4 regions of the Yersinia intermedia genome follow, and region 1 is predicted to be linked to each of the others. Evidence: predicted binding sites of a transcription regulator. Region 1 holds the regulator's gene; each other region holds the start of a gene.

Region 1 (8,150 bases):
CGGCCAGTTGCAGGCCAAACTCCACATTGCTGACCACATCCCGCCACGGCAGTAAGCCCTCATGCTGGAACACCACTCCCCGTTCGGCACTCGGGCCGTGAACCGGTATATCATCCAGAGTGATGCTGCCAGCTGAAGGCTCCATAAATCCGGCAATTAGATTCAATAACGTGGTTTTACCGCAACCTGACGGCCCCAATACCACGACCAACTCTCCAGATGCGATTTGTAGTGACACATCCTGTAAGGCAGGTTTGCCCTGATATTCGGCCCACAGGCCGCGCACGTTTAGCATGATGGCTCCTAGGACTGCGGTGTGGCCTGCACTGCTTTCACAAAGCGGTCAGTGACGAAATGACTATAGTCACTGGCAACTTGTGGGATCTTACCTTGCTCTTTCAGGAACGCGGCCGTATCGCGGATGGCTTGATCCACCGGCTGACCCAGTTGCGTTATCTGCTCAGCCACAGGCAAGTAAGTATTGCCCTTCACCAATTCCGGCACTTGATCGGTTGAAACACCACTTAAGCGCGAAAGCTGTCCCAGATACTGCTGATTTTTCAGCCATTGTTCTGGTTGGGCCAGATAGGCACCCTGTGCGGCCAGTGCACTGCGGGCGAAGGCGGTCACCACCTCAGGATGAGCTTTGGCGAAATCTTTGCGCACCACCCAGACATCCAGGGTTGGCGCGCCCCATTGACCCACTTGAGCAGAATCGGTCAGGACGGTACCGGTTTTGGCTAATTCGTTAACGGCTGGAGCCCAAACATAAGCGCCATCAATGTCACCGCGCTGCCAGGCGGCGGCGATAGCAGGTGGCTGCAAGTTGAGGATAGTGACCTGATCCGGCTTAATTCCCCAATGTTTCAAGGCTGCCAGCAGACTGTAATGTGTCGTGGAGATAAACGGCACGGCGATACGTTTACCAATTAAATCTTGTGGGGTTTTAATGTCTTTCTTCACCACCAGCGCCTCTGAGCTTCCCAGTTGTGACGCCAGTAGGAAGACCTCAATTGGCACATTCTGGCTGGCAGCAACGGCTAATGGGCTGGAGCCGATATTACCAATTTGCACATCACCCGAGGCCAATGCCCGCACGACGCTAGAGCCACTGTCAAACTTGCGCCAATCCACATTGGCACCGGACAACTTGGCAAAGCTGTTATCCGCTTGTGCAACTTTTGCCGGTTCTGCGGAGGTTTGATAAGCCACCGTCACATCAACAGCATGTGCACTGGCGGCAACCAGCGACAGAGCTAACAGTGCACCACCTGGCCGTAAGAAGCCGCCTATTGCGGCGGTAATACTTGCAGAAGATAAGGTTATCGCCATGGTTCACTCCGCTGGGTTAACTGTGTTATTCGCTATTGCTGCGACCCTGAGCGCATCGGGCGCTCTGAGATAACAGTGTTACCTGAAGGAGTAATATGACAAAAGGAATAAAAAAATATTCTTTATTCCTTTGAGGAATAATAAAAACGTGAAGGAATTGTCTATGCGGTTAACTTAAATATCTATTTGGCCCCTCATGAAAATACGAGCATCACCGGCAATTAAGGTACGATCACCGGCTAAGGTGCAGAATAATTCGCCACCCCGCGCTGATATCTGCCGGGCGTGTAGTGATGACCTTCCCAGTCGCGCTACCCAATAGGGCATTAAGGTACAATGGGCTGAGCCAGTAACCGGATCTTCATTGCTGCCAAGGGTAAAGTAGCGCGAAACAAAATCCACTTCATCACCTGGCGCGGTCACAATCACTCCACGGCCGGTATAGGCAATTAGCGCAACAATATCGGGTTGTAACTGCCGTACCTGCTGCTCGTTTTCCAGTACCACTAACAGAGATTTTGCCTGCCATACCTGCTGAATATGGCTGCCAAGCAATGCCCTCAACTCTGCTGCAATAGCGATTTGGTCGGGCGGTAATGAAGGGAAATCCAGCGACAGTCGACCGAAGTTATCGCCATCGCGCTTGACGTACAAGTCACCGCTGGCACTGCGAAAACAGATATCCTGCAAGCCAGGATTAACGATACTGAACATCACATGCGCCGCCGCTAATGTGCCGTGTCCACATAAGTCGACTTCACGTTCCGGCGTAAACCAGCGGATGGCCGATTTATCTCCTTCATCCCAGACAAAACTGGTTTCCGGTAAATTAATCTCGGCCGCAATACTTTGCATCTCTGCTGCCGACAACGGTTTCTTCAGCAGATACACACCCGCCGGGTTGCCGGATAACCCTGCGCCGACAAAAGCATCAACATGAAAATAGTTATAAGCCATTAAGTAACCCCAGGGTTAATGCCAAATCAATAACACACAGGCTGCCGTCAGCAAGCCCATCGAGATATTAAAGCTAAACCAGGCGCGGCGGCTACGTAATAAACGACCAATCAAAGTACCAAAACCCAGCCAAATAATACCGGCCACCAGGTTCACCATAAACATACCAAGGCTTATCATTACGATAGAATGATTATAGGCGGCCCCCGTCATACTGAAGCTGGCGACTGACCCTAGCCCCATCAACCAGGCTTTGGGATTAAGGAACTGCAATAACCAGCCCTGATACAAGCGCAGCGGTTTTGGCGGTGCGACATTGGTTTCCAATTTCTCATAGGCAGAAGTGGCAATTTTCCATGCCAGCCATAGCAGATACAGGCTACCCAAAATTTTCAGAACCAGATGGAGGGAGGGGTAGATAAGAATCAGGCCACCGACACCAAAGGCCACCAGTAGCAACATGCTCTGCATGCCTAACATAATGCCTAACATCAGCCAGATAGAACGCATAAAACCGAAGTTAGCCCCCGCAGAGGTCAACAACATATTGTTCGGACCGGGGGTAATAGCTGCAACCCAGAGAAAACCTACCATTGAAAGAAATAAACTCAGCTCCATGAGACGGGTGCCTCCCACCCAAAATGATGCGCGATATACCCATGAAGCTAACAGTGTGTTATTGATCACACAAGAGCAACAACATGATTTCCATTCACTATATGCATGAATTATTTCGCCCACTGGCCGGAGCCAGTAATCCACATCTGCAAACACTGCTGCCACGGCTGGTCAGACGCCATGTGACATTGCAACCATTCTGGCAACGGCTGGAACTGCCTGATGGCGATTTTGTCGATCTGGCCTGGAGTGAAAATCCCGAGCTGGCGAGAGATAAGCCCAGAGTCGTACTCTTCCACGGTTTGGAAGGTAATTTTTACAGCCCTTATGCTCATGGTCTGTTAAGTGCATGGCAAGCCAAAGGCTGGCTGGGGGTGGTGATGCATTTTCGTGGATGCAGTGGGGAGCCAAATCGTAAGTCACGCATTTATCACTCTGGTGAAACAGACGATGCCCGCTTTTTTCTCCGCTGGCTGCGGGAGAGCTATGGTCAGGTGCCAACCGCCGCCGTCGGAGTCTCTTTGGGTGGCAATATGCTGGCGATGTATTTGGCGGAGCAAGGCAAGGATAGCCTGTTGCAGGCCGCAGTGGTGGTATCAGCACCACTGATGCTTGAACCCTGCGCTAATCGTATGGAACAAGGCTTCTCACGGGTCTATCAGCATTATTTACTGAACCAACTAAAGTTAAATGCCACACGTAAGCTTTTGCATTATCCCGGAAGCCTGCCTTTGGATCTGGCTCAATTGAAAGGATTGCGGCGAATCAGAGACTTTGATGATGTCATAACTGCTAAAATTCATGGTTTTAATGATGCAGTCGATTACTATCGCCGTTGCAGCGCCCTGCCGCTATTGCCGCAGATTACAACTCCGCTGCTCATTATTCATGCTAAAGATGATCCCTTCATGACCGCGGAGGTGATCCCAAACCTTAGCGACTTACCAAGCAATATTGACTATCAGTTAACCGAGCATGGCGGCCATGTTGGTTTCGTCGGTGGCTCATTGAAACACCCGCAAATGTGGCTGGAACAGCGAATTCCAACCTGGCTTTCCCCTTATCTGGAGCAACAGTAATGATAGTTCCCTGGCAGCAAGTTGACGGTGAAACGCTGGATAACTTACTTGAAGCCTTTGTGTTACGTGAGGGCACCGATTACGGCGAGCATGAGCGCTCATTAGCGCAAAAAGTCGAGGATGTACGCCGCCAGTTGATCAGCGGTGAAGCCATATTGGTGTGGTCCGAGTTACATGAAACCATCAATATTATGCCGCGCAGCGCATTTCGTGCCGGAGCAGAAGAGCAGCAATAGTCCTTTCGCCGTTAAGAAGACATTCGGTGAAACAGGGTGACAAGCCCGCCACTTTGCCCTAAAAATAATCATCAACGATAAAAAACAGGCAAGTACAGCCCGGCCACTGAAGGTCTAATTCCATGGAGTTACAGCTAATATGTCGACTAAACATCCGGTTATAGCCGTTACCGGCTCAAGTGGCGCAGGGACAACCACCACCAGCCTGGCGTTCCGTAAGATCTTTCAGCAACTGAATATTCGCGCAGCGCAAATTGAAGGTGACAGCTTCCATCGCTATACCCGCCCTGAGATGGATGCAGCCATCCGTAAAGCGCGGGATCAAGGCCGGCATATCAGCTATTTTGGCCCCGAAGCCAATGACTTTGGCCAGTTGGAGCAAAGTGTGTCGGAATACGGCGAACACGGTACTGGCCGCTCACGTAAGTATTTACATACCTATGATGAAGCAGTGCCATACAACCAAATTCCCGGTACGTTTACCCCGTGGGAAGCATTGCCACAACCTACTGATGTACTGTTTTACGAAGGGCTACACGGTGGTGTGGTGACGGAACATCATGATGTGGCAAAGCACGTCGATCTGTTGGTGGGCGTAGTGCCTATCGTCAATTTGGAGTGGATACAGAAGCTGGTGCGAGATACCGGTGAACGTGGCCATTCACGCGAAGCAGTGATGGATTCCGTAGTCCGCTCCATGGATGATTATATCAACTACATTACGCCGCAGTTCTCACGCACTCATATCAACTTCCAGCGCGTGCCAACCGTCGACACATCAAATCCGTTTGCTGCCAAAGCCATTCCGTCACTGGATGAAAGTTTTGTGGTTATTCATTTCCGTGGTTTGGAACAAATTGATTTCCCTTACTTACTGGCGATGTTGCAAGGATCATTTATCTCGAATATCAATACATTGGTGGTGCCCGGCGGAAAAATGGGGCTGGCAATGGAGCTGATTATGGCACCGCTGGTGCAGCAACTGCTGGAAGGGAAGAAAATCGGTTAATATCCTTCGTTCTTGAGGCCGCAGTATAGCAACTGCTGGAGAGAAAAAATAATTTGGCGCTATCCCAAGCCAAAGTAATTGGAGCTGCAGGTAGGCGGCAAGCGAACTCATCCCGATGAGCTTACATAAGTAAGTGATTCAGGTGAGCGAACGCAGCTAACAACCCTGCAGCTTCAAGTACGAAGGGTTTGCTTAGGCGATATCACGAATTTCAAAACTGTGGGTAATAGACGCCGCTTTACCCAACATCAGTGAAACGGAGCAATACTTTTCGGCTGACAACTCAACGGCTCGCTCAACAATTTTGTCGGTCAGGCCTTTGCCGCTGACAATAAAATGCAGGTTGATGTGTGTAAACAGACGCGGTGCTTCTTCACGGCGCTGCGAAGTTAATGACACTTCGCAATCGCGCACATCATTGCGGCCTTTTTGTAAAATAGAGACCACATCAATCGCACTACAGCCACCTGCCGACATTAACAGCATTTCCATCGGACTCGGTGCTTTGTCTCCGGCATTACCGTCCATCAACACCTGATGACCTGATGCCGATTCACCCAAAAATGTCAGCCCCTCAACCCACTTTATACGTGCCTGCATAACGCTTGCTCCCAGTTAAATTTTCTGATTAAGACTACCCTTTCATTTACAAACTGGCAATGTAACCCGACGTTCATCATGCTGAAGCGATACAACACAAGACACTGGCTTCATCCTGTGCTACAAACAGAACCGAAAGTGTTGTTTCTAGAATTAAATAGGGTAGCTTCTCAATACTCAGTGAAGGGTTTCTATCCGGTACGTATCTTGGCTATACCTTTCGGCAGTTGAGCAAATTAATATGCTACGAGAAAGTGTATTTTATAAGCACGCCGTACAGGGAACTCTGAGCCCTGTTAAGTTAGGCAGCGATAACAACAGAGGATAACAGCGAATGGTTCTCGGCAAGCCACAAACAGACCCGACTCTCGAATGGTTCCTGTCTCATTGCCATATCCACAAATATCCATCGAAGAGTACGCTGATTCACCAAGGTGAAAAGGCCGAAACGCTTTACTACATCGTGAAAGGCTCCGTTGCGGTGCTTATCAAAGATGAGGAAGGTAAAGAGATGATTCTCTCCTATCTTAATCAGGGAGATTTCATCGGCGAACTTGGATTATTTGAAGAAGGCCAAGAACGTAGCGCCTGGGTTAGAGCAAAAACCGCCTGTGAAGTGGCTGAAATTTCTTACAAAAAATTCCGTCAGCTTATTCAGGTCAATCCAGATATTTTAATGCGCCTATCTTCACAGATGGCGAGTCGCTTACAAATTACATCTGAGAAAGTGGGTAACCTTGCTTTCCTTGATGTGACTGGGCGTATTGCACAAACGCTGCTTAATCTGGCAAAACAACCTGATGCCATGACCCACCCAGATGGGATGCAGATTAAAATTACCCGCCAGGAAATTGGTCAGATAGTTGGCTGCTCCCGCGAAACCGTGGGGCGGATACTAAAAATGCTGGAAGATCAAAATCTGATCTCCGCACACGGTAAAACGATTGTCGTCTACGGCACCCGTTAATTCCCCCTAAACGGGTGTCGATACTGTCGGCACCCGTTTTTTAATCTTTTGTGATCAATAAATTTCTGGGGCCTTTATGAAATGGCAACGGCTGATTTATCGTCCTGAAGTTATTTATCGGCCCAATGTTAATTACGCGCTGCGCCAAACATTGGTTCTCTGCCTGCCCGCAGCATTAGGGTTTGCTCTCGGCGAACTTCGACTGGGTTTGATGTTTTCCCTGATACCCGCCTGTTGCAATATCGCCTCGCTGGATACACCACACCAACATTTTTTCCGGCGTCTGCTGGTCGGCGGCACGCTGTTTACTGCGAGTAGCTTCCTAACCCAGCAACTGCTGCTATGGGATATTCCATTGCCCGCCGTCATGCTCGGCCTGGCATTAGTTTTGGGGGTGAGTGGGGCGATTAGCCAGTTGAATAGCCATTTGTTACCGGCTGCCCTGATTGCTGCTATTTTTAGCCTCAGCATGGTGGGCCGCGCCCCGATCTGGCAAGCGCCTTTACTGTGTGCGGTGGGGACACTTTGGTATGGTGTGTTTAACTGGTTATGGTTCCGACTCTGCAAGGATCAACCGATCCGCGAACCCTTGAGTCAACTTTATTACTTGCTAGCCGATTATTGTGACACCAAATACAGCCTGTTTGCTCAGCACCTTGAGCCGGAAAAATCGATACCGCCGCTGCTGGACAAACAACAGGCGATTATGGACAAGATTAATCAGCTTTATCAGCAATTTAATCTGATTCATAACACAACGAAGAAAGAGCAGAAACGGTTGTTGGGATTGTTCCAAATGGCTCTCGATCTGCAAGAGCACATTACTGCGGCCCTGATTCAGCCAGAAAAAGTACAGGAGTTAATGGAGCAAACGCAGATTGAGGGGGTGATGCGCCGTAATTGCCAGAAAATCTCAGCCCAAATGCGCACTATTGCCAACGATATTCTCTATCACCACCGTGCTGCTGAACATTTTACTGCCGATGATGCTCTGCCAGAACTGGCAAACATCGCACAGGCACACCCGAACAACCCGGTCGCACAATTCTACTACTACCATATCAGCCATATTACCCAATTATTGAGTGACCGGCGGCCACTGTATGACCGTGACCTGATGTCCAGCCAACAATCACAGCCGTTCTGGCCAGCATTGATCAGCTATCTGTCGTTCAAATCAGGCGCACTGCGGGAAGCGGCTCGCCTGGGAGTGACACTGGCAGCAGGTAGCTATATCGGCAGTTTAATTCATTTACCCAAGCCTTATTGGATTCTGCTCACGGTGATGCTGGTAACGCAGAACGGTTATAACGCCACCAAGGTACGAATCCATCACCGTGCACTCGGTACCT
Region 2 (8,150 bases), 1.5 Mb from region 1:
AACCCCTCTTTGACGCAGTTGAATTTTTTGCGATAGTTCCCTGGCGTAAAAGAGGTGAGTTTTTTGAAGTTTTTAATAAATAACGTGGTATCGCTGTAACCTGCTTCAAAAGCAATGTCAGAGACTAAGTAATTGGTCATTTCAAGCTGAGTTTTAGCAAAGTTAACTCTAATTTCATTGATAATCTGCATCGGCGTTTTTTCGTAATAACGGCGGGTAGCGCGGGTCAGATACTCTTGGGTTTTACCAGAAAGTTCGATCATATTCACCAACGCTTTCTCACCAAACATCGATTTATCATGCATCTTGTCGATACTGCTCTTCAGCCACAGCGGAATATCGTCGTTAGTATCACTCTCTTTATGATGGCTGATGCGGTTAGTGACATAAAAAGTCAACAGTTCTACCAGTTCAGTAAGCTCATCGTCCCTAAAGTGTGGTGCAGAAATCGCCGATTCAATATAAGAGAGAAAATCACCTTTTAGGCGATAAGCCTGAGAAGCCACAACAGGCCGCGATAGCAGATGAGAATAGTGCTCTTCAAAGAAAGTTTTACTTATTCCCACATTCAGAATACGGGTGGCACCAAATTCATAGAAACTTTTGTGATGAGATCCCATGGGAATAAAAGCAAAATCACCTCGCTCTAAAAAGACTCGCTTACCGTTTATTTCCTGGAAACACATGCCGGTTAATATCAGCGTATATTCATAGTAATCATGTTGATGTAAGCCGGTGGCACTTTCCGTTTTGTTATAAATAAATAGATGAAACTCTTTTCCGTTAAAAAAGTCTTTTTGACGTACTAACCTGACTTCCATCTTATTTACCTTCACTTTCTCGTTCAAAATAGCCAATGTGTTATACAAAATTCACTGTAGCTTTCGATGCAATTCGATCAACTCATCAATTAACTCTCTGGCTAGCATCGCATTCATCAAATGATCCTGAGCATGGACCAGTACCAATGTTACTTTGGTTTTACCCTCTCCTTGGTCGGCTTCAATCAGCTTAGTCTGCACTAAATGCGCCTCATTTAGCGCCAGGCGGGATTGCGCCATCAACTCTTTCGCTTGAGCAAAGTCACCCGCCTTGGCCTGTTTCAAAGCGTTGTAGGCCAAACTTCTGGCTTGCCCCGCATTGATAATCAGCCCCATAACCACATCTTCCATTTCATCGGTAGGCTGCACATCATCCACGATTTTATCTAAATCAAACATGCTATTGTTACTCCGTAAATTAAAACCATTAATTAAAACCATGTTGCCTTGCGACATCAGCAAACCAGTAGCCACTTTTCTTTAGTACTCGCGTCTGGTCGGTGATATTCAACCGAACTAAACCATAGCGATTTTTGTATGCATTGAGCCAAGACCAGCAATCAATAAAAGTCCACAGATGATAGCCTTTACAGTTGCTACCCTCTTGTAACGCTTGATGTAACCACTTCAGATGCGCATGAATGAACTCGATGCGGTACTGGTCATCGACCATACCCGATGGCGTGATAAACTGCTCTTCACCTTCAACACCCATGCCATTCTCAGAGATATAACACGCAATATTGTCATAATTCTCTCTCAGGTTTTTCAGGATGTCATACAGCCCTTTTTCGTATATTTCCCAGCCACGATGCGGGTTGATTTTCCGCCCTGGCATCGCATAAAAACTGAATAAATCCTCCGGCGTTTTTACCTGCCCTTGAGGGGTTGGAATATCTTTTGCCTGAACACGTCTTGGCTGATAATAGTTAACCCCTAACAGATCGATTACACCAGCCGCAATGTGCTGGCAATCACCGGATTCAATCTGTGGCAATAAGTCGTGCTCTCGCAGCAACGTGATCAGTTCGCCAGGGTAAACACCTTTGGTAACGGGATCGAGGAAGCTACGGTTAAGCAGTAAATCGGCATGATTAGCCGCAATCTGGTCTGGTGCACTGTCAGAGCGAGGATAGGTCGGGGTAAGGTTCAAAATGATACCAATCTCACCGCCCTGCTTTAATTCTCGGTAGTTTTCCACGGCTTTGGCATGGGCCAATACGCTGTGATAAGCAACGGTGACCGCACGTTTAAAGTCAACCACCCCTGGGTAGTGCAGATCGTTCAGGTAGCCTGCTTCGACGGGCACAATTGGCTCATTAAAGGTAAACCAGTGTTTAACCCGATCACCAAACAACATAAAGCAGTTTTTAGCATAACGAGCGTAGGCATCCACAACAGTACGGCTTTCCCAACCTCCTTGTTCTTGCATGCATAACGGCATATCAAAATGATAGAGATTGATGAAAGGGGTAATGCCATTCGCCAGTAGGCTATCGATCACCGCGTTATAAAATGTGACAGCTTTAGGGTTAAGTTCACCCTCACCATTTGGCATCAGCCGCGACCATGAAATCGATGTCCTGAATGTGTTATGCCCCAATTGCTTTAACAGCAAAATGTCTTGCTGATAGTTATCGTAAAAGGTGGAGGTGTTTTCAGGGCCAATTTGACCATGAAAACGTTCCGGTGCAATTTCGTACCAATAATCGAAGATGTTTTTGCTCTTGCCATCCCGCAACGACGCCCCTTCGGATTGGGTGGCCGAGGTGGCGCTACCCCACCAAAAATCATCAGGAAATTGATACTTCATTCCGGCCTCCAGCCTTATACGATAAACATATTTAACGCTTAGAATTTCAAGCTATCAGCAATCTCTTCTTCACTTTCAACCTGACGATCAATTTCGTTCTGCGCCTTATTGGCAATTATCACGAATGGCAGATACATCAGTGTGGCGATGCCTAAGTTGAACAAGCTTAATAACATTGCGGCAATGCTGCCGTTGGTATTGAAGAAGGCACCTAAGCCGACCGGCATGGTCCATGGCGCAATATTGGTGATTGGCGGAATAAGGCCGGTGTAATACGCCACTGAAGTGATGATGGCTAACACCGGTTGAACCAAGATGAACGGAATAAAGAACAACGGGTTCATTATGACCGGCAAACCAAATAGGATTGGTTCGTTTATCTGGAAAATACTCGCCGGTGCGCCCAATTTTGCTACCTGACGATAATCCTCACGGCGGGAAGCAATAAAGATGGCAATAACCAGTCCAAGTGTTGCGCCGGTGCCCCCCAGGAAAATATAAGAGTCAACAAACGGCTTAGCCCACATATGGAATTCTTTACCGGCAGCCAGTGCCGCAGCAACAGAACCATACTGGGTATAGGTTGCAACGTTCTCCAATGCAAATGGCATCATAATGCCACTTTCCAGTGCAGATAAAGCCATCGCACCGTGTATCCCGAAGAACCACAACAGCGAGGAACACATGACATATACCCACCCCACGACACTGCCCATCTTCGACAACGGCGCTGATATGGTATCCATAATGATCTGGTGGAAGTTGGTGCCATGCAATCCAAGGGCATAAGCAATCACGCCCATGATGGAAAGAATGATAAACCCAGGAATCAATGCCGAGAAAGAACGGGAAACTGACGTCGGCACACTGTCTGGCAGACGGATAACCCAGTTACGCCGCACAATAAAGGTAAATAGCTCTGCCACCACCAAACCGATGATGATACCGGAGATGATATTAGCACCACCTAGCCAATTAGCACCGACGGCATAGGCTTCGCCAACACTGTATGGCGTCACGGTCATAAAAGCAGCAATAGCCAGCAGGGCTGCTGCCAGAGGATCGACTCTCTTCTCTTCAGCCAACGCCATGCTGATAAAGAATGGCGTCATTAGCGACATAATGCCGAGGGTACCGTTATAAACGTTACCGCCTATCGCTTTAAAACCATTAAGTGTAGTGATGGTATCGGCATCTAACCTTACACCCATCGAGAAAAAGAATGACCCGTCACCAAAACTTAAGAAAACATTGTTAATCAGTACGAACATGGCACCCGTCAGGGTTAACGGCATCAGCCGAATAAACCCATTCTTGATAGCATTAATATGTTGCTGTCTGCCTATTTTAATAGCAAAAGGCAAGATGACCTTTTCCAGAGAATTAATAAATGCGCTCACAGTGCACCCCTTATTGTTTTGCTTTTTTTATTGCGGCTACGGCAGCTTTTAATACCCCCAGTCCGTCGACTTTGCCGTATAGGAGCGCGTCGATCACTTCAACTGGCTTATTGGGGAACATTTTTGCCACTTCAGGCAACATGTAAGCGATTTGCGGCCCTAACAAAATAACATCCGCTTGAGCGCCATGTTCTGCCGCCAGTGCCTCAGGGTAAGCATTGATAATCACGGGTACGTCATACTTCTCTGCTTGCACTTTCATTTTCGAAACCAGTAGTGAGGTAGACATACCGGCTGAGCAAAATAGATAAATTTTTTTCTTTTCCATACCCAACACCTTTTGATGTTCAAAAGACACACGTTAACTATATGCCAGTGCAATGGTGAATTCCCTTTATCTGTACTTTATCGTGCCCCTTGCCCAGCCCCATTGTTTCTGGTTGTCGGCAGTATATGGCGTTAACAGTTAAGACAGTAATTCAAGTACTCACATAATCGTCTCTGGTTGACTTTTCATATTGATGCCCTTCACATTTCTAAGCAAATGCAATGTGATGTTTATCGCAAAATGATGATTCTTTTTCTTGGCGAATTAAGTTTAATATACTTACATATCATTTAGTTAATTATTATTCACATATTAGTGACGGATATTTTTCACTAGCAATAGGCGCTAGTGGCTGGCAGCAGCATTAATTAGGGCACCTTATCGGTTTGCAGAATTGTTTGAACTTAACCTTTGCCACTTTTCCATTTGCTCAGCTTGTGAGCTTTTTTTGTGGAACGAAATCTGAATGCTGTCCTCCGCATAACGCTGACAATAGCAATGAGTCGCTGATTTTCCCTTAATACTCTAAAGTTAACAGGTGTTTGCATTTTAAAGGAGCGACTAATGACGATATTCAGAAATAGAACACTGAGCTATAGCTTGAGCGGCTTGTTATTTAGCGTATTTGTTTCGATGTCCGCCTTGGCCGCCCCGGTAGTGACCGTAACAGAATTACAAGGTGGGTTGGATCATCCATGGTCACTGGCATTTCTGCCTGATAATGGGGGGATTTTAATCACGGAGCGCTCTGGGCAGTTGCGTTTGTGGCAAGCAGGGAAACCACTATCACCGCCTTTAAAAGGTGTGCCAGACGTCTATGCCAAGGGGCAAGGTGGCCTATTGGAGGTGGCGTTATCACCAACATTTCCTCAGGATCGCCGCGTATATCTAAGTTTTGCTGAAGCGGGGGACGAGGGGAAAGCGGGCACCGCTGTGGGTTATGGTCGTCTTGATCCCCAGGGGACAACCATTGAAAACTTTAAAGTATTCTTCCGCCAACAACCTAAATTATCTACCGGTAACCATTTTGGCGGTAAATTAGCTTTTGATAAGCAAGGCCATCTCTTTATTACTCTGGGCGAGAATAATCAGCGCCCCACGGCTCAAGACTTGAGCTTACATCAAGGTAAAATTGTGCGTCTGGCACTTGATGGTAAGGTGCCGAAAGATAATCCGTTTACCAATAAGCCTCCGGCAAAGCCGGAGATCTGGTCCTATGGTCATCGCAATCCACAGGGTCTGGCGCTTAACCCATGGACTGAAGTGATGTGGGCTAATGAGCATGGTCCTAAAGGCGGCGATGAAATCAATATCCCACAGGCCGGGAAAAACTACGGCTGGCCATTAGCCACTCATGGTGTTAACTATTCAGGTTTAGCCATTCCAGAAGCGAAAGGTACCCATGTTGAGGGCACCGAGCAACCGGCATATTACTGGGAGAAATCACCCGGTATCAGTGGCATGGCTTTCTATGACGCAGCCCGCTTCCCCATGTGGCAACATTCACTATTTATTGGCGCATTGGCTCAGAAGGAGTTGATTCGCTTGCAGTTGGATGGCGACAAAGTGATTGCAGAGGAGCGTCTACTGGGTGATCGCGGTGAGCGTATCCGCGATGTCCGGGTCGGGCCAGATGGTTATGTCTATCTGCTAACAGATGAGAGTGACGGTAAGCTACTGAAGGTCGGGTTGGCGGCGGGCTCATCATCCGAATAAGGGGTTTGCCCATAAAAAAGCCGGAGAACATCTCCGGCTTATCGTGTTATCACGGGCTAACGGTCCGAAGAAGCCTGCCATAAATTAAGCTGCCCATCGACCACATGCTGATCAATCGCCCGTAACTCTTCAGCACTAAAACTCAGGTTAGCCAAGGCTGCACAGTTTTCCTCCAACTGCTCTGGGCGACTGGCACCGATCAATACCGAGGTCACACGATTATCTTTCAATAACCAGCTCAATGCCATTTGTGCCAATGATTGCCCACGTTGTTGAGCTAACGCATTCAGTGCCTTGATACTGCGCAGATTAGCGGCTGATAGCATATTCTCCTTCAGCGAACCGCCAGCTTCTTTTTTCATTCGAGAATCATCGGGAATGCCATTAAGGTATTTCCCCGTTAACAACCCTTGAGCCAACGGGGTAAAGGCAATACAACCTACCCCCTGTTGCTCCAATGTATCTAATAAATGAGTCTGCTCAACCCAACGATTCAAAATATTGTAGGAGGGCTGATGAATAAGCAGTGGAACCTTCCATTGCTGCAATAGCTCAACCATTTTGGCGGTGCGTTCAGAAGAATATGATGAAATCCCCACATACAGTGCCTTGCCACTTTGTACCGCCTGAGCCAGTGCCGAGGCGGTTTCTTCCATTGGCGTATTTTCATCTACACGGTGCGAATAGAAGATATCAACATAGTCCAGCCCCATACGCTGTAAGCTTTGATCCAGGCTGGCAAGCAGATATTTGCGCGAACTGCCCGCACCATACGGGCCAGGCCACATGTTATAACCTGCTTTGGTCGAGATTATCAGCTCATCACGGTAAGGCTTAAAATCGTCGTGCAGCAATTTACCAAAATTTTGCTCGGCTGAGCCAGGAGGTGGGCCATAGTTGTTGGCCAAATCGAAATGAGTAATCCCTAGGTCAAAAGCTTTGCGTAATAATGTACGCTGTGACTCTAATGTATTGTTAAAGCTAAAGTTATGCCACAGCCCAAGCGATAACGCCGGAAGCTGCAAGCCACTTTTTCCACAAAAACGATATTGCATTTGGTTATATCGGGAAGGATCTGCTTGGTAGGGCATGATAGCTCCTGTCTCTACTTATCTGATTTTGAAACGGCATTTCTATTTTAACGCTATCCTTTGTCCCCGCAAGTGATACCCCCCACGCAATCGGTATAAAGTTCTATCATTGGCAGCAATAGAAATATAGTTTCATTACGGAATAATCCATGTGACAAACCATATTCCATCCCGATTATCTTCTTCGCTAATTACCCGCTTATTTATATTTTCCCCTCTGATTAAACTCGAATAAAGCATAATACTTAAGGCTGATAATTCGTCATATTCGAAAGATCCCGTCATTTATTTGCACTACAATTACCCTTACTCTGAAAAATTATTATTGAGGGCATTGTTATGACTGCAATCGATGTAATGTGGGTTGGATTTGGTGGCGGTCTCGGCTCACTTTTACGGTGGTGGATAGGGCTGAGGGTCGGCAAAATATACCAAGGTAATTTTCCTCTTGGTACTTTTCTGATTAATATTTCTGGTGCATTTGTTATTGGATATCTGAGTATTCTCTTTAGTGTTGACTGGCGTGATCGCTACGGTGATTTGATCAATGCTGCGGTACTCACCGGTATTCTTGGCGGTTATACCACCTTCAGCAGCATGCAATTAGATGCAGCAAAACTGGCCACCGCCGGTGGCAGGGCGATTGCTGCCGGATATCTGATGATTTCGGTATTAGTTGGTCTGGCGGCAGCGGCATTGGGTGCCTGGTTGGCTTATTAAGCGGAGAGGGATACTATGCCAAATCTTATTATTTTAGTCTTTGTTGGTGGCGCTTTTGGTGCCATGTGTCGCGAGTTTATTATGCTAGCAGTGCCGCGACTGGCCGACGGTTTCCCAATGGATATTTTTGTCGCCAACATTATCGCAGCATTTTTATTAGGGCTAACTACCTCTTTCTTTAAAAAAGATAAAATTAATCAATATGTGCATTTGATGGTCGCTACCGGGATCATGGGTGGCCTTTCAACTTTTTCCAGTTTT
Region 3 (8,150 bases), 650 kb from region 1:
ACCTGTAACTCCAATGACTTTGATATAAATAAAACAGGAAACAGAGTAGGTCAGCCATTCTTACATTTACGGGCTGACCTGGCCCGGCTTGACAGGAAGTGAACCATGCCCGCCTTTGTTATTTCGCTCTGGCACCAGATTGTGTTGTCTTCACCGCTATTTGTATTGCTTGCTTTGGGTTACTGTTTGGTACGATTTGGTAAATGGCCCTCTGCCATAACTGATGGCTTGACCCGCTTTGTTTTCTCCCTCGCATTGCCCGCTATGCTGTTTCGTATGATGTGCGATTTCTCTGAGCGCCCAGCGGTGGATGCGCGCCTGCTGATTGCCTTTTTTGGTAGTTGTTTGGTGGTGTTTATTATCGGGCGGGTTGTTGCCAGCCGGATATTTCATCTGGATGGCGTGTCCGGTTCCGTTTTTGCCCTCGGCGGCATTTTCTCTAATAACGTGATGCTGGGCCTGCCTATTGCCACCATTATGTTGGGGGAGAAATCAATCCCAGCAGTGGCGTTGGTTTTGGTGTTTAACGGCCTGATCCTCTGGACATTAGTCACCATCTCCGTGGAGTGGGCGCGCAATGGCTCGCCAACACTGGCGGGCTTTGCGAAAACTGCCCGTAGTGTGCTGACTAACCCTCTGATTATCGGCATTATTTCTGGTACTTTATTCAGCCTGACGGGTCTGCAATTACCGCAGTTTATTGATCAACCCGTAACGATGTTAGGGCAAGTAGCGCCGCCGTTGTCACTGATTGTATTGGGTATGGGGTTGGCAGAATATCGCGTCACGGAAGGCTGGCAAATCAGCAGTGCTATCTGTTTTCTCAAATTGATTGTTCAGCCGATGGTGATTTGGGCATTGGCATGGGCGATGGGCTTGCCAGAGCTTGAAACGCAGGTGGTGGTATTACTGGGATCAATGGCTACCGGTGTGAATGTGTACTTGATGTCACGCCAGTTTAATGTATTGACTGGCCCCGCAGCCGCCAGTTTGGTGATGTCGACGGTCTTGGCCGCAGTCACCACACCATTGATCCTGACTATTATCGGCGTGGGGATGTAACTCTCGGATGATTATTGGAATAGTACCAGAGATGAAGAAAGCTCAATTGGGTTAAATTCGAGCAGATGTAAACCTAGTTTATGTAAAGTTGCATGGCTGCTTCCGCTACAATTGCACTTTATCATCTCAATGAGCCAATCTATCGTGTTGTTACTGGTCGTTACCACCATTTTATGGGCATTTTCATTTAGCCTGATTGGCGAATATCTGGCAGGGCAGGTGGATAGCTGGTTCTCTGTGCTGATGCGGGTTGGGCTAGCTGCACTGGTCTTTTTGCCGTTTTTGCGCTGGAAAAACATCCACTGGCGGGTGATTTTGTTGTACATGGCCGTGGGTTCAATTCAGTTAGGTATCATGTACTTGTTCAGCTTCCGTGCGTATCTCTACCTGACGGTCCCGGAATTTTTGCTTTTCACGGTGATGACCCCGCTGTATGTCACCTTGATCTATGATCTACTGCGCCGCCAGCGCCTGCGCTGGGGTTATGCCCTGAGTGCGTTACTGGCTGTAGTTGGGGCGGCTATCATTCGCTACGACCATTTGAGTGAGCATTTTTGGTGGGGATTGTTGCTGGTTCAGGCGGCAAACCTCTGTTTTGCTATCGGGCAAGTGGGCTACAAACGCTTGATGGAAGTCCACCCGATCCCACAGCATGTAGCATTCTCATGGTTCTATATTGGTGCTTTCGCCGTCGCGGTTGTTGCCTGGTTTGCCTTTGGTAACCCACAAAAACTGCCCACGACGCAATTGCAGTGGGGCGTATTGGTGTGGTTGGGGGTGGGGGCTTCTGCGTTAGGTTATTTCATGTGGAACTATGGTGCGACACAAGTCGATGCTGGCACCCTGGGTATCATGAATAACGTGCATGTTCCGGCTGGGCTGCTGGTGAACCTGGCTATTTGGCAAGAAAAGCCCCATTGGCCCAGTTTTATCATTGGGGCCATTGTGATAATGGCTTCGCTATGGGTACATCGGCGTTGGGTCGCTCCGCATTCTTTACAAACGGCAGACTCTCGCAAGCGTGTTGCCGGGCCGAACGAATAAAAGCTTCAGTAACCGGTTGGCGCTGCTCTCCATCACGGACGGCGGCGTACAACCGGCTCCATAAACCATTTCCCAGCGTTTTAGTGGTGACCAATCCCTGGCGTTCGAAACTCTCTACCACCCAATGTGGCAGGGCGGCGATCCCCATGCGCGCTGACACCATTTGAATCAGTAGCAAAGTATTATCCACATTCTTTAGAGGTGGATTAACTCCTGCGGGTTGCAGGAAATGCCGCCAGACATCTAACCGTTGCCGCTGCACCGGATAAATCATTAACACTTCTTGTGCTAAATCTTCCGGCTCGATGCGAGCCTTATTGGCTAATGGGTGGTCTGGAGCCAGTACCAGACGCACCTCAAAATCAAACATTGGCGAATAGTGCAAACCACTACGCGGCAAGATATCTGATGTCAGCACCAGATCCAGCTCCCCTTGCTGCAAGGCGGGTTGAGGATCGAAAGTCACGCCTGATTGGAAGTCCATCGCCACTTGCGGCCAGCTCTTGTGAAAATTGTCTAATGCAGGTGCCAGCCATTGAATACAGCTATGGCACTCGATGGCGATGCGCAGCGCAGTTTGGTGCGGCTCATTGCAGGTTTGCAGTGCCTGTTTAATTTGTGGCAGCACTTGTTCTGCGAGTTGTAACAAGATCTCTCCCTGCGTAGTGAAACGTAGCGGCTGGCTTTTACGCACAAACAGACGAAAGCCAAGGCGTTGTTCCAGATCACTGAACTGGTGAGACAAAGCCGATTGGGTCTGATGAAGTTGTGTTGCTGCCGCCGCCAGCGAGCCGGTATTACGCAAAGCTTGCAGGGTGCGTAAGTGTTTCAGTTCGATCATGAGAGTCCTTCACAGTGACAGTGAACAAAATGCGCTTGTGGATTATACAGTACCTGCTGATTATGGATGTGTAAACATCTGGATGGCTAAATGGGAAATATGACGATGACAATTTTAAATCACACACTGGGTTTTCCGCGTGTAGGTCTGAAACGTGAACTGAAAAAAGCGCAAGAAAGTTACTGGGCAGGCAACTCCACGCAAGAAGAACTGCTCAATGTGGGTCGTGAATTGCGCGCCCGCCATTGGCAACAACAACAGCAAGCAGGTATTGATTTGGTGCCGGTCGGTGATTTCGCGTGGTATGACCATGTATTGACCACCAGCCTGCTGTTGGGCAACGTCCCTGAGCGCCATCAAAATGCGGACGGTTCTATTGATTTGGATACGCTCTTCCGTATTGGCCGTGGCCGTGCACCAACCGGTAAGCCTGCGGCAGCGGCGGAAATGACTAAATGGTTTAACACCAATTATCACTACATGGTGCCAGAATTCCAACAAGGTCAGCAGTTCAAACTGGGCTGGACTCAACTGCTGGATGAGGTGGACGAAGCGCTGGCATTAGGCCACAAAATTAAACCAGTATTGCTGGGTCCAGTAACGTATCTGTGGCTGGGTAAAGTTAAAGGCGAGCAGTTTGACCGCCTCTCTCTGCTGCAAGATATCCTACCGGTGTACCAACAAGTGCTGGCCGAATTAGCGAAACGTGGCATTGAGTGGGTACAGATTGACGAGCCTGCACTGGTTCTGGAGTTACCACCAGAGTGGCTGGGCGCTTATCAACAGGCTTATCAGGCGCTGGAAGGCAAAGTTAAATTGTTGCTGACCACCTATTTCGACAGCATCGGCCATAACCTTGACGTTATTCGTGAGTTGCCAGTGCAAGGTCTGCATGTTGATGTGGTTGCGGGTAAAGATGATATTGCTGTTCTGGATGCAACATTGCCAAAAGAGTGGCTGCTATCACTGGGGATAATTAATGGCCGTAACGTGTGGCGTGCTGACCTTAGCAACTGGTTCGAGCGCCTGCAACCACAGGTTAATGGTCGCCCATTATGGTTGGGTAGCTCTTGCTCCTTATTACACAGCCCGATTGATTTAAGTGAAGAAACACGTCTTGATGCAGAAGTGAAAAGCTGGTTTGCCTTTGCTCTGCAAAAATGCGCTGAACTGGCATTATTAACACAAGCATTAAACGCGCCGAGCGAAGCCAAACTGGCCGAGTTAGCTGCGTATAGTGCGCCGATCCGTGCCCGTCAATCCTCCAGCCGTGTTCATAATACGCAGGTGGAGCAACGTCTGGCGGCCATTACTGCGCAGGATATTGAACGCCAACTGCCTTATGAAGGCCGCGCTGAAGCGCAGCGTAAGCGCTTTAACTTACCGGCCTGGCCAACCACCACTATCGGCTCATTCCCGCAAACTACTGAGATCCGTGGTCTGCGTCTGGACTTCAAGCAAGGCCGTTTGGATGGGAAAAACTACCGCACAGGTATCAGCGAACATATCAAGCAAGCCATTGCTGAACAGGAGCGTTTAGGTCTGGACGTATTGGTTCATGGTGAAGCAGAACGTAATGATATGGTTGAATATTTTGGCGAGCATCTGGATGGATTCGTATTTACCCAAAATGGTTGGGTGCAGAGTTACGGTTCCCGCTGTGTTAAACCGCCAGTGATTATTGGTGACATCAGTCGCCCGGAAGCGATCACGGTTGAATGGGCCAAATATGCTCAATCTCTGACGGACAAACCAGTAAAAGGTATGTTGACCGGCCCGGTCACTATCCTGTGTTGGTCATTCCCGCGCGAAGATGTTAGCCGTGAAACCATCGCCAAACAAATTGCACTGGCGCTACGTGATGAAGTGGAAGATCTGGAGAAAGCCGGTATTGGTATCATCCAGATCGATGAGCCTGCGCTGCGTGAAGGCTTACCCCTGCGCCGTGCCGATTGGCAAGCGTATCTACAATGGGCCGTTGATGCCTTTAAACTGAATGCGGCTGTCGCGCAGAATGACACCCAGATTCATACTCATATGTGTTATTGCGAGTTTAATGACATCATGGACTCCATTGCTGCGCTGGATGCTGATGTGATTACCATCGAAACCTCTCGTTCAGATATGGAATTGCTCGAATCATTCGAAGATTTTGCTTACCCGAATGAAATTGGGCCCGGCGTTTATGATATTCACTCGCCGAATGTGCCAAGTGTGGAGTGGATTGAAGCATTACTACGTAAAGCCGCTCAACGTATCCCGGCAGAACGTTTGTGGGTTAACCCGGATTGTGGTTTGAAAACGCGTGGCTGGCCAGAAACCCGCCAGGCATTGGCAAACATGGTACTGGCTGCGCAACGTTTGCGTGAAGAACAAGTCTGATGCTATCTCGGTCTAATCGTTAAATTCTGGGCGCATCTCGCGCCCTTTTTATTGCCGTTATTTCACTTCTTCAGATATGGGATTGGCGGCAACACCATGTTGATTAAACCAGTCGAGCATCCGCTGCCAGCCATCCAGTGCGGATTCGGCGTGATAACTTGGGCGGTAGTCAGCATTAAAAGCATGCCCGGCATCTGGATAAACAATGATTTCTGCATCGGCATTTGCTGCACGTAACGCCTGACGCATAGTATCGATATGTTCTTGCGTAATACTGCCATCTTTACCGCCATACAACCCCAGCACCGGAGCACTGAGATCGACTGCGATATCCACCGGAGATTTGGGTAACAGTAAGGTTTTTTCACCGACCAGTTTGCCATACCAAGCCACTGCCGCTTTTAACTGTGGGTTATGGGCTGCATACAACCACGCAATCCGCCCACCCCAGCAAAATCCGGTAATGGCCAGTTTACTGGTATCCCCGCCATGGCGTGATGCCCAATGTGCCGCATGATCAAGATCTACCATAACCTGACGGTCTGGTACTTTACCCACCAGGTTTTTCACTAATGCATTGATATCATCATATTCTTTGGCATCGCCTTGCCGAAAGAACAGCTCAGGGGCAATTGCCAGATACCCCTGTTTCGCTAGTCTGCGGCAGATATCCTGAATATGTTCATGCACGCCAAAGATTTCTTGCACGACAATAACCACCGGATATGGCCCATTTTGTTGGGCCGGTTTAGCAATATAGGCCGGTAACTCATCGCCTTGAGACGGAATGGTGGTTTCCCCGCAGTGAATGCCTTGTTGATCGGTATGGCGGATCGTCGAGGCCAGTGGGTCTACCGCAGGGGTGAAACCGCCTGCTGCCTGCCGGAGAGTCATAAGTTGATCAGTTTTCACTGTAGTCTCCTTGCGATATGAGGAAAAAACTTCTGGTTTAATTACCTATTGCGCCCTGCTTTTTGCTGTTGCCGAGTTTAACTATAGGTAATCTTTGAGATTAATGAGATCAGGTTTTTTGTAATTATAATTTCTGGTGATTCACATCTTGAATTTTATAGCTCAGGCTAATGGTTGGATAACGCTTAATAATCGATAGACGTTAACGATTTATAGAAGCTAGCAATTAACAGCAGGATATTGGTCTATCATTCCTGCTAATAGATAAAATATATTCTTCATACTTGGTATCGCAGTGGTGTGAGCTGCAACTGCAATCAGCTTGGATATAATTGCCATTTTTCGCTATGTTTGTCTGAAAAATAGCCTTAATTGCCTTTATATGTGATTCGCATCACACTTAAAATGTATTTGTATAACTCATTTCTTTTGGCTAAGTGACCATCATCACGAAATGAAGTGGCGATTTTGAGTAAAGTATTTCTTTGCACCTCCCTACAACATCTCTCATGAAAGAGGAGTCTCACACATGGCTAAATCCGACGTTTTTCACTTGGGCCTGACTAAAAATGATCTGCAAGGGGCGACTCTGGCTATCGTTCCGGGTGATCCGCAGCGTGTTGAGAAAATCGCTAAATTGATGGATAACCCAGTACATCTGGCCTCTCATCGTGAATTTACTTCGTGGCGCGCCGAATTGGATGGCAAAGCGGTGATCGTCTGCTCAACGGGTATCGGTGGTCCATCGACGTCTATTGCGGTTGAAGAACTGGCACAGCTTGGTGTACGGACTTTCCTACGTATTGGTACCACTGGTGCTATTCAGCCACATATTAATGTTGGTGATGTGTTGGTTACCACCGCCGCCGTGCGTTTAGACGGTGCCAGCCTGCACTTTGCGCCGATGGAGTTCCCGGCAGTGGCTGATTTTACCTGTACCACCGCATTAGTTAATGCAGCCAAATCAGTGGGTGCGACTACCCATATTGGCGTGACGGCCTCTTCCGATACCTTCTATCCGGGGCAGGAGCGTTATGACACCTTCTCTGGCCGTGTGGTCAGCCGTTTTAAAGGCTCCATGGAAGAATGGCAATCTATGGGCGTGATGAATTATGAAATGGAATCTGCAACCTTGCTCACCATGTGTGCCAGCCAAGGTTTGCGTGCCGGCATGGTCGCAGGGGTAATTGTAAACCGTACCCAGCAAGAGATCCCAAACGAAGAAACCATGAAAGCGACTGAAAGTGACGCAGTGAAAATTGTGGTAGAAGCGGCGCGTCATTTGATCTAAGACCGCCATCTGAGCTAACAGCGACGATTGGCGAGTCAACAAACTGTCTGTTATCGGGTCAGTCTTCTGGCCCGTTTTTTATTTTTCCGGTTTATCTGCTAAGGTCATCACTCTTATAAAGAACAATAATAAGAGGAAAGTATGACGACAACTGCTCTATCTCATCCCTCCCTAATCCCACTTGATGGCGGTATTAATTTTCGTGATCTTGGCGGTAATCAGGCTGCTGACGGGCGGCGTATCAAGCGCGGATTGCTGTTTCGCTCAGGCGCACTCGACCGCTTAAGTGTGAGAGATTGTGATTTCCTCAGTAGCGGCTCGGTCGCTCAAATTCTTGATTATCGCGATGCCGATGAAGTTCAGGCTAAACCAGATGTGGTGTGGACTGGCGCCAGTTATCACAATATTCCGGCCAACCCGCTGAGCAGTGAAGTCAATGCCAATTTGGAAAAGCTGACTAACGAGACATTAGCGACATTTGATGCCCGTGGTTTTATGTTAGAGCTTTATCGCCGACTGCCTTTTAATAATCAAGCCTATAAACAACTGGTTGGGTTGTTGCAAAATTGTGCATCCCCAGAGCATGCTGCTGCGGGGGTGGTACAACATTGCGCGGTC
Region 4 (8,150 bases), 1.7 Mb from region 1:
CATACCTACACCTAACTCATCAGCCGTGCCCTGAATCGCGTTGTGAACGTTTTCAGTGGTCCAGTCGGTGATGGCGGCGAGTTTGGCTTTAACCGCTTCAAGCGGCTGGCGGGCCACTGGACGCAAATGCTTTTTAGCCGCATCAGCATCGAACTCGTCAAACTCTTCGTAAAAGTAACGGCAGGACTCGGCCATCTCTTTCAGAGTTTTGTAGCGCTCACCCAACAATTTTACGATTTCAACTAACTCAGGGCCATTACGGGTATCAAGCCCCAGTTGCTCAACATGCCATGACAGGTGAACAGCAACATGCTCTGGTGGCAGGCTATTGATATAGTGATGATTCAGCCATTGTAGTTTTTCAGTATTAAATGCACTGGCTGACTTACTGACCGCATCGAGTGTAAACAACTCAGTCATTTCGGCCACCGAGAAAATCTCCTGATCACCATGAGACCAACCCAAACGTACCAAATAGTTCAGTAGTGCCTCTGGCAGATAGCCGTCATCGCGGTATTGCATAACACCAACAGCACCGTGGCGTTTCGACAGTTTTTTACCATCATCACCCAGAATCATTGAGACATGGGCATACTCAGGAACTGGCGCGCCTAATGCTTTCAGAATATTAATCTGACGCGGTGTATTGTTAATATGGTCTTCACCACGGATAACGTGGGTGATTTCCATATCCCAGTCATCAATGACCACACAGAAGTTATAGGTTGGTGAACCATCGGTACGGCGGATGATTAAATCATCCAGTTCCTGATTGCTGAATTCAATCGGGCCACGGATTTTGTCGTCGAAAATGACCGAGCCTTCCTGCGGGTTTCGAAAACGCACCACTGATGGCTCATCAGCGCCATGAGTACACTGGCTATCGCGACAGCGGCCATCGTAGCGAGGCTTCTCGCCATTGGCCATTTGGGTTTCACGCAACTCATCCAGGCGCTCTTTAGAGCAATAGCAGCGATAAGCGGTGCCCTTTTCCAACATTTGGTCGATCACGGCATTGTAGCGATCGAACCGTTTGGTTTGGAAATACGGGCCTTCATCCCAATCCAGATTCAACCAGTTCATACCGTCCATAATCGCGTCGATGGCTTCCTGAGTTGAGCGCTCAAGATCGGTATCTTCAATACGCAGAACAAACTCACCACCTAAATGACGGGTGAACAGCCAGGAATACAATGCGGTGCGCGCGCCACCTACATGGAGATAGCCGGTAGGGCTGGGTGCAAAACGGGTTTTGATTTTCATTGGAATCGATGCCTTATTACGCTACGCCGGCCAGCAAAAGCTGACAGTTGCTCGAAATTTGAAAAAGTAGGCGACATTCTACCACCCTGTAGTAATTCCTCAACGATGTTACCGGTATGCAATTGATGATCTCCCCGTCATCTTTCAAATTGCAGGTGTGTTGCCCGCACTCACTCACCCGAATCACTGACTGTGTAAGCTTATCGGGTTCATTTGCTTGCCATCTTCCTGCACCTTGAAATATTTTGTGGATAGTTTAATAAAGGTTCACAGCGGTGATAAATATCGCATCCTGTTTAAATTTGCGGCGAACGATTGTTTTCGTTTTAAAAACCGTTGACTCACTTCGAACTATCCCTATAATGCGACTCCAACAACACGGCGGGGCGATTAGCTCAGTTGGTAGAGCATCTCCTTTACACGGAGGGGGTCATCAGTTCGAATCTGGTATCGCCCACCAAACTCGACGTGTTATGAAGTAAAGCAATAAATGAGATAGATGAGGGCGATTAGCTCAGTTGGTAGAGCATCTCCTTTACACGGAGGGGGTCATCAGTTCGAATCTGGTATCGCCCACCACTCATCGCTCATTATTCAAAGCGTTAAGATTTAAAGTAGTAGAAGTGGGCGATTAGCTCAGTTGGTAGAGCATCTCCTTTACACGGAGGGGGTCATCAGTTCGAATCTGGTATCGCCCACCACTTCTTTTACTTCGCAGTATCCTACAATGGGTCGTTAGCTCAGTTGGCAAGATAGTAGCTTTTAATCAATTGGTTAGAGGTTCGAGCCGAGCGAAGCGAGACAGCAACGCGCAGCGTTGACCCGAAGGGCGAGTCCGCAGGATGAGTAATCCCGCATGAATCGCGTTAAAAATGTCGAATAAATCTATATAATGGGTCGTTAGCTCAGTTGGTAGAGCAGTTGACTTTTAATCAATTGGTCGCAGGTTCGAATCCCGCACGACCCACCATTATATCAAGTACCGCATTAATCCCCCGACACTAAAAACTCAAAAACTGCACGAAATCGTGTGGGTGAGACAAAACTGCATGTCAGTTTTGAACAACGCTTGCGTTGGCCCGAAGGGCGAGTATCAAAATGATACGAGTAACCTGCGTTCAGGTTCGAGCCGAGCGAAGCGAGACAGCAACGCGCAGCGTTGACCCGAAGGGCGAGGCCAGAGGCCGAGTAATCCCGCTCGACCCACCATTATATTCACTACCTCACTTACAACGCCATTTATTGCTTATTAACTGCCATATCACATCCATCCCAGTATTAAATTTACCCACTAAAGTCCCCCAACTTTTGATTACTCAAAGAATCATCATTCGTGTAAATAGCCCTGGCGTGAATCGTAGGCATAAAAAAAGGCGCCGTAGCGCCTCTTTAAGGATTTTTTTCTGCGACTTAGAGTACCAGGCCCGCAATAGAGGCGGACAGCACACTGACCAGCGTAGAGCCGTATAACAGCTTCAAGCCAAAGCGTGAAACCACATTCCCTTGGTGCTCATTCAAACCTTTAATCGCACCGGCTACGATACCAATAGAGGAGAAGTTAGCGAATGAAACCAGGAATACTGACAGGATACCCACGCTGCGTGGCGACAGTTCTGATGCCACTTTCTGCAAGTCCATCATTGCCACGAATTCGTTAGAAACCAGTTTGGTTGCCATGATGCCACCAACTTGTAAGGCTTCATGAGTTGGTACGCCCATCACCCAGGCAAACGGGAAGAAGACATAGCCCAAGATACCTTGGAAGCTGATACCGAACAGCAAGCTAAATAAGGCATTCATCGCAGAAATCAATGCGATAAAACCAATCAGCATGGCTGCAACGATGATAGCCACTTTGAAACCGGCCAGAATGTACTCACCCAGCATTTCAAAGAAGCTCTGGCCTTCGTGCAAGTTGCTCAGTTGCAACTCTTCTTCATCCTCTGCTTTATACGGGTTGATCAATGACAACACGATAAAGGTACTGAACATGTTAAGCACTAACGCTGCAACCACAAACTTCGCGTCCAGCATTGACATATATGCACCCACGATTGACATGGAAACTGTCGACATCGCGGTTGCTGCCATGGTGTACATGCGTTTTTCAGACATTTTGCCCAAAATGTCTTTATAGGCGATGAAGTTTTCAGATTGGCCCAGAATCAGTGAGCTGACGGCGTTGAATGATTCCAGCTTACCCATGCCGTTAACTTTAGACAGCAAAGTACCAATAATACGAATAACGACCGGCAGAACTTTAATGTATTGCAGAATACCAATCAGAGCAGAAATAAAGACGATTGGGCACAGCACTCTCAGGAAGAAGAACGCCAAACCTTTATCACCCATATTGCCAAAGACGAAGTCAGTACCGTTAGCGGCAAATCCAAGTAACTTGTCGAATAAACCGGCGAATCCTTTCACAAAACCCAATCCAGCTTCTGAATGGAGGAAGAAGTACGCCAACAACACTTCAATTACCAGCAATTGAATAACAAACCGAATGCGAATGCTTTTCCGATCCTTACAGATCACCAGAGCTAATATGGCCACCACGACTAAGGCCAACGCAAACTGCAGAATATGGGACATGTGTGCTCCAAATTTGAGGCAGGCTAGATTTCGGTGGACATTTTATGTAACGGCTACATTAAAAACGAGATGTAGACAGCAAATATAGAAATTCACTTGCACTAATGCAAACGAATTAGTGGGGTTGATCACAAAAAATAGGATGTTAATAATTTGCTACGAAAGTAGTTCAAATATGCTAGGTTGAACAATTGTAGTAACGCGCGACGAAAATAGCGATGGAATAGTTAACTCGCGTTTTCAGAAAGCAGTCACCGGTGATTGCTGCCGCCTGATTATACGTTGTTAGCTATTAGAGAGATAACTTTTACCACTCCAAATGCGCTTGATAATTATTATCATTTAGATATTATTGCTGGTAAGAAAGTAGACGTAAGTTTTCAAGGGTAATACTGAATGCTAAATAGCCGCGCTGTCGATACATCCCGCCGTACATCAAGGAGGATAAAACTCTCCCTGATGGGGCCTGCTTTTATCGCGGCCATCGGTTATATCGACCCCGGCAACTTCGCTACCAACATTCAGGCCGGGGCTTCTTTCGGTTATACCTTATTGTGGGTGGTGGTTTGGGCCAACATTATGGCTATGTTGATTCAATTGCTCTCCGCCAAGCTCGGTATTGCCACCGGCAAAAATCTGGCTGAGCATATCCGTGACCGTTTTCCACGGCCTGCGGTATGGGCTTACTGGGTACAGGCTGAAATTATTGCGATGGCGACAGATCTTGCCGAATTTATCGGGGCAGCCATCGGGTTTAAATTACTGCTAGGCGTGACACTCCTTGAAGGTGCTGTCCTGACCGGTATCGCCACTTTCCTGATTCTTATGCTGCAAAAACGTGGGCAAAAACCTCTTGAGCTGGTTATCGCTGGGTTGCTGATTTTTGTGGCTGCGGCTTATATCGTCGAACTTATTTTCTCCCAGCCGGAACTCGCGGCGTTGGGGCGCGGTATGTTGGTTCCTGAGCTACCTAATCGTGACGCGGTGTTTTTGGCCGCTGGGGTATTAGGTGCCACCATAATGCCACACGTTATTTATCTGCATTCATCCTTGACGCAAACGGCGGGAGATGACTCCAAGACATCCCGTTATGCTGCCACAAAATTGGATGTGGCGATTGCCATGACAATTGCCGGTTTTGTAAATCTGGCGATGATGGCAACGGCAGCAGCGGCTTTCCACTTCAATGGCTATGGCAGTATTGCTGAAATCGAGCAAGCATATCTAACACTACAACCTTTGTTAGGTAATGCCGCCGCCACTATTTTTGGCTTAAGTTTGGTTGCAGCCGGGTTGTCATCGACAGTGGTGGGGACATTGGCAGGGCAGGTCGTGATGCAAGGCTTTGTCCGGTTTTATATTCCTATCTGGGTGCGCCGCACGGTGACCATGTTGCCTTCATTTATTGTCATTTTGGCAGGGATGGATGCAACACGGATCTTAGTGATGAGTCAGGTACTGCTGAGTTTTGGTATTGCGTTGGCGTTAGTTCCATTGCTGGCTTTCACTGGCAATAAAGAATTGATGGGAGAGATGGTTAACTCAAAATTGATTCAAGTTTTGGGGAAGATAATTGTGTTAGTCGTGGTTGGATTAAATGCCTACCTGCTGATTAGCTTGCTCTAAGGTATTTATGGTGGCGGATCGATAGCCAATCATCCGCCTGAAGCCTTTGCTAATTAGTCATCATCATGATGGCGCTCATGCCCTTTACCACGATGATGTTTCTTGCCGTGGTTGTCATGATGTTTATCGTATTTCCAATAGCGCCCTTCACGGTAATAATAGTTCTTTTGCCATGAGTCTCTGTTTTGCCAGCGGTGCCCATCCCAGTAATGCCCATGGCGGTTTCGTTCGCCTAAATCCCGCCCCTGATGATCCTGCCACCATCGCTGATCGCGCCAGTCATAACCATCCCAATAATTGCCACGGCGATCTTGCTCACCTATCTGCAATGAAACACTGGGGAGTAGCTCAATACTCTCGGCATTTGCCATAGGAACGAGAGGAAACCAGGCTAATATCGTTACTAATAACAGTGGTCTTAACGAAATAGGTCTAAATATCGTCGGTTTCAAAACATCCACTTTTGACATGATTTATCCTTGCGCAGCTTTATTGGCTATGGCCTATCTTAAACTGCGGTTCGGCAACTGTGACTCAGATAAAACTGTAAAATAAAAAATTGAGATTTATCTGTAAAAGTGATGGATGGGGTACCTGAGTACCCCTATTGCTGCTTAGAGAGAGCGTTTACACCAGAATATCTTCAATACGTTTGATTTCTTCGGCGCTGAAGTCCGTGTTTGCCAACATACCGACAGCATCGTCAATCTGGCTGGTTTTGCTGGCACCAATCAGTGCTGAAGTCACCCGCCCGCCACGTAATACCCAGGCTAAAGACATCTGTGACAACTTCTGGCCGCGCTCGTGCGCCAACGTGTTCAACTGGCGCACTTTGACCAGTTTTTCTGCGGTAAGCTGCTCAGGATTAAGGAATTTGCTGCTACTGGCAGCCCTTGAGTCCTGCGGAATACCGGCCAAATAGCGATCTGTCAAAACGCCGCCCGCCAACGGTGAAAAGGCAATTGACCCCACGCCATACTCATCTAAGGTGTCTTGCAGATCGGCTTCAATCCAGCGTTCGAACATCGAATATTTAGGTTGATGGATCAGACAAGGCGTACCGAGACTCGCCAGAATGTCACAGGCCTGGCGGGCTTGCGCGGCTGGATAGTTAGACAAACCGATATACAGCGCTTTACCTTGGCGCACCAGCAGATCCAATGCAGCCATAGTTTCTGCCAATGGTGTGTTAGGGTCTGGGCGATGGTGGTAGAAAATATCAACATAATCCAGCCCCATGCGTTGCAGACTTTGGTTGATACTGGCCACCAGATATTTCTTCGAACCCCAGTCGCCATAAGGGCCAGGCCACATGGTGTATCCCGCTTTTGAAGAGATAATCAGTTCATCACGATAGGGGCGCAGGTCTTGTTGCAGGATGCGGCCAAAGTTCAGTTCGGCTGAACCGGGCGGCGGACCATAGTTATTGGCTAAGTCAAAATGAGTGATACCACGGTCAAAAGCACGATGAACCAAATTGCGGCTATTTTCGTACAGTGTACTGTCACCAAAGTTATGCCACAGGCCAAGAGAAATTGCCGGGAGCATTAATCCACTACGACCACAACGATGATATTTCATCTCTTGATAACGGGAGGACGTTGCCTGATAGACCATGATGATCCTTATTAGCGAGAGTAAACGACAGTTTAGTGTATGCGTTTTCACTGGCGACGTAAGCTAACAGGATCACAAGATAAAGCGGAGAAGGGAATGTTAGAAAATAATTACAGTAGTCACTAATTAGGCGTCTGGTTTATCGATACCATTACTACCGGTTAATTGGTCTAACAACCAATAGCCCGCTGGCCCCGGTGGGCTTTTTTTCGACCAAACCGCATCAATAGAGATCATTTTCGGCCAACCAATGGTGGGCAACGCGACCAGTTTTTTACGGCTGTATTGATCCACCAACCAGCGTGGCAAAATGGCCCAGCCGAAGCCTTGCTCCGCCATTTCTAATAACATTAAGTAGCTGGGGGCTGACCACATTAGCCCTTGTGACTGGTTGCGTTCAGTTCGATTGTAAGTATTGAGGCAAAGTTGTCGGGTGGTGGCCAATTGTTCGCGGTGAACCTGAGGGAGCTTTGCCAGCGGATGACCCTGCTGCACGAATATCGCCATTTCAGTCTGTGTGGCTAATCGGCGGGCCGCAATATCCGGTGGATAGTGCGACTGAACTTCTACTACACCGATATGTGCGCGCCGCAGTTGTAGCAGGTCAATAACGTCACCCTCTTCGGCAATCAGGCACTCAAATTCGATATCAGGGTAACGCTGCTCAAAACGGCGTAGTAAGACCTCATGATGTGTTGGTTGATAAGTATCAGAAAGGACAAAAGTCAGTCGAGTTTCAACCTGACCTGCCAGGCGAATTGATAGATTATCCAGCCGTTCGCTGGCCGCCAGAATTTCCTGCACATGGGATAACACCCGGCGGCCATGGTCAGTTAATACCGGCTGGCGCGCCTGGCGGTCAAATAAGGTCAACCCCAGATCGGCTTCCAGATTAGCGATGGCGGTGCTGATAGTTGATTGGCTTTTGCGCAACTTACGTGCCGCCGCGGAGAAGGACCCAAGGGCTGCGGCTTCAACAAATGCGATTAAGGCTTCGGGAGAATATTGCATAAACTATCTATTTTATCGATGGGTTCTATTTTTAATCT

The links. Region 1 encodes CRP, which controls carbon source genes, mostly activating them, when cyclic AMP is high. Its sites were predicted from a motif close to ATGTGANNNNNNTCACAT; they were not measured.
Positions count from the first base shown of each region.
Region 2: a site for CRP is predicted at 4,584-4,601, ahead of EL015_RS05205 (PTS sugar transporter subunit IIB). Genes of this name have one in related genera too.
Region 3: a site for CRP is predicted at 6,624-6,641, ahead of udp (uridine phosphorylase). Genes of this name have one in related genera too.
Region 4: a site for CRP is predicted at 3,975-3,992, ahead of EL015_RS06395 (NupC/NupG family nucleoside CNT transporter). Genes of this name have one in related genera too.

Region 1 is NZ_LR134116.1:4,379,209-4,387,358, forward strand. Features, by position in the region: gene tauB (taurine ABC transporter ATP-binding subunit) at 1-295, opposite strand, end outside; gene tauA (taurine ABC transporter substrate-binding protein) at 304-1,332, opposite strand; gene EL015_RS20145 (PhzF family phenazine biosynthesis protein) at 1,507-2,289, opposite strand; gene EL015_RS20150 (LysE family translocator) at 2,305-2,907, opposite strand; gene EL015_RS20155 (hydrolase) at 3,009-3,986, shown strand; gene EL015_RS20160 (YheU family protein) at 3,986-4,222, shown strand; gene EL015_RS20165 (phosphoribulokinase) at 4,362-5,231, shown strand; gene EL015_RS20170 (OsmC family protein) at 5,424-5,831, opposite strand; gene crp (cAMP-activated global transcriptional regulator CRP) at 6,166-6,798, shown strand; gene EL015_RS20180 (YccS/YhfK family putative transporter) at 6,875-8,150, shown strand, end outside.
Region 2 is NZ_LR134116.1:1,111,713-1,119,862, reverse strand. Features, by position in the region: gene chbR (transcriptional regulator ChbR) at 1-836, opposite strand, end outside; gene chbA (PTS N,N'-diacetylchitobiose transporter subunit IIA) at 873-1,220, opposite strand; gene EL015_RS05215 (glycoside hydrolase family 1 protein) at 1,249-2,634, opposite strand; gene chbC (PTS N,N'-diacetylchitobiose transporter subunit IIC) at 2,673-4,034, opposite strand; gene EL015_RS05205 (PTS sugar transporter subunit IIB) at 4,045-4,362, opposite strand; gene EL015_RS05200 (PQQ-dependent sugar dehydrogenase) at 4,927-6,078, shown strand; gene mgrA (L-glyceraldehyde 3-phosphate reductase) at 6,135-7,169, opposite strand; gene EL015_RS05190 (fluoride efflux transporter FluC) at 7,509-7,889, shown strand; gene crcB (fluoride efflux transporter CrcB) at 7,905-8,150, shown strand, end outside.
Region 3 is NZ_LR134116.1:271,519-279,668, forward strand. Features, by position in the region: gene EL015_RS01285 (AEC family transporter) at 106-1,062, shown strand; gene EL015_RS01290 (carboxylate/amino acid/amine transporter) at 1,207-2,106, shown strand; gene metR (HTH-type transcriptional regulator MetR) at 1,994-2,947, opposite strand; gene metE (5-methyltetrahydropteroyltriglutamate--homocysteine S-methyltransferase) at 3,053-5,329, shown strand; gene EL015_RS01305 (dienelactone hydrolase family protein) at 5,387-6,241, opposite strand; gene udp (uridine phosphorylase) at 6,771-7,532, shown strand; gene EL015_RS01315 (tyrosine-protein phosphatase) at 7,674-8,150, shown strand, end outside.
Region 4 is NZ_LR134116.1:1,369,308-1,377,457, forward strand. Features, by position in the region: gene gltX (glutamate--tRNA ligase) at 1-1,263, opposite strand, end outside; tRNA gene EL015_RS06365 (tRNA-Val) at 1,648-1,723, shown strand; tRNA gene EL015_RS06370 (tRNA-Val) at 1,767-1,842, shown strand; tRNA gene EL015_RS06375 (tRNA-Val) at 1,889-1,964, shown strand; RNA gene EL015_RS06380 (RtT sRNA) at 2,003-2,130, shown strand; tRNA gene EL015_RS06385 (tRNA-Lys) at 2,158-2,233, shown strand; RNA gene EL015_RS06390 (RtT sRNA) at 2,334-2,472, shown strand; gene EL015_RS06395 (NupC/NupG family nucleoside CNT transporter) at 2,674-3,858, opposite strand; gene EL015_RS06400 (Nramp family divalent metal transporter) at 4,255-5,484, shown strand; gene EL015_RS06405 (DUF2502 domain-containing protein) at 5,538-5,954, opposite strand; gene EL015_RS06410 (aldo/keto reductase) at 6,112-7,101, opposite strand; gene EL015_RS06415 (LysR family transcriptional regulator) at 7,228-8,112, opposite strand.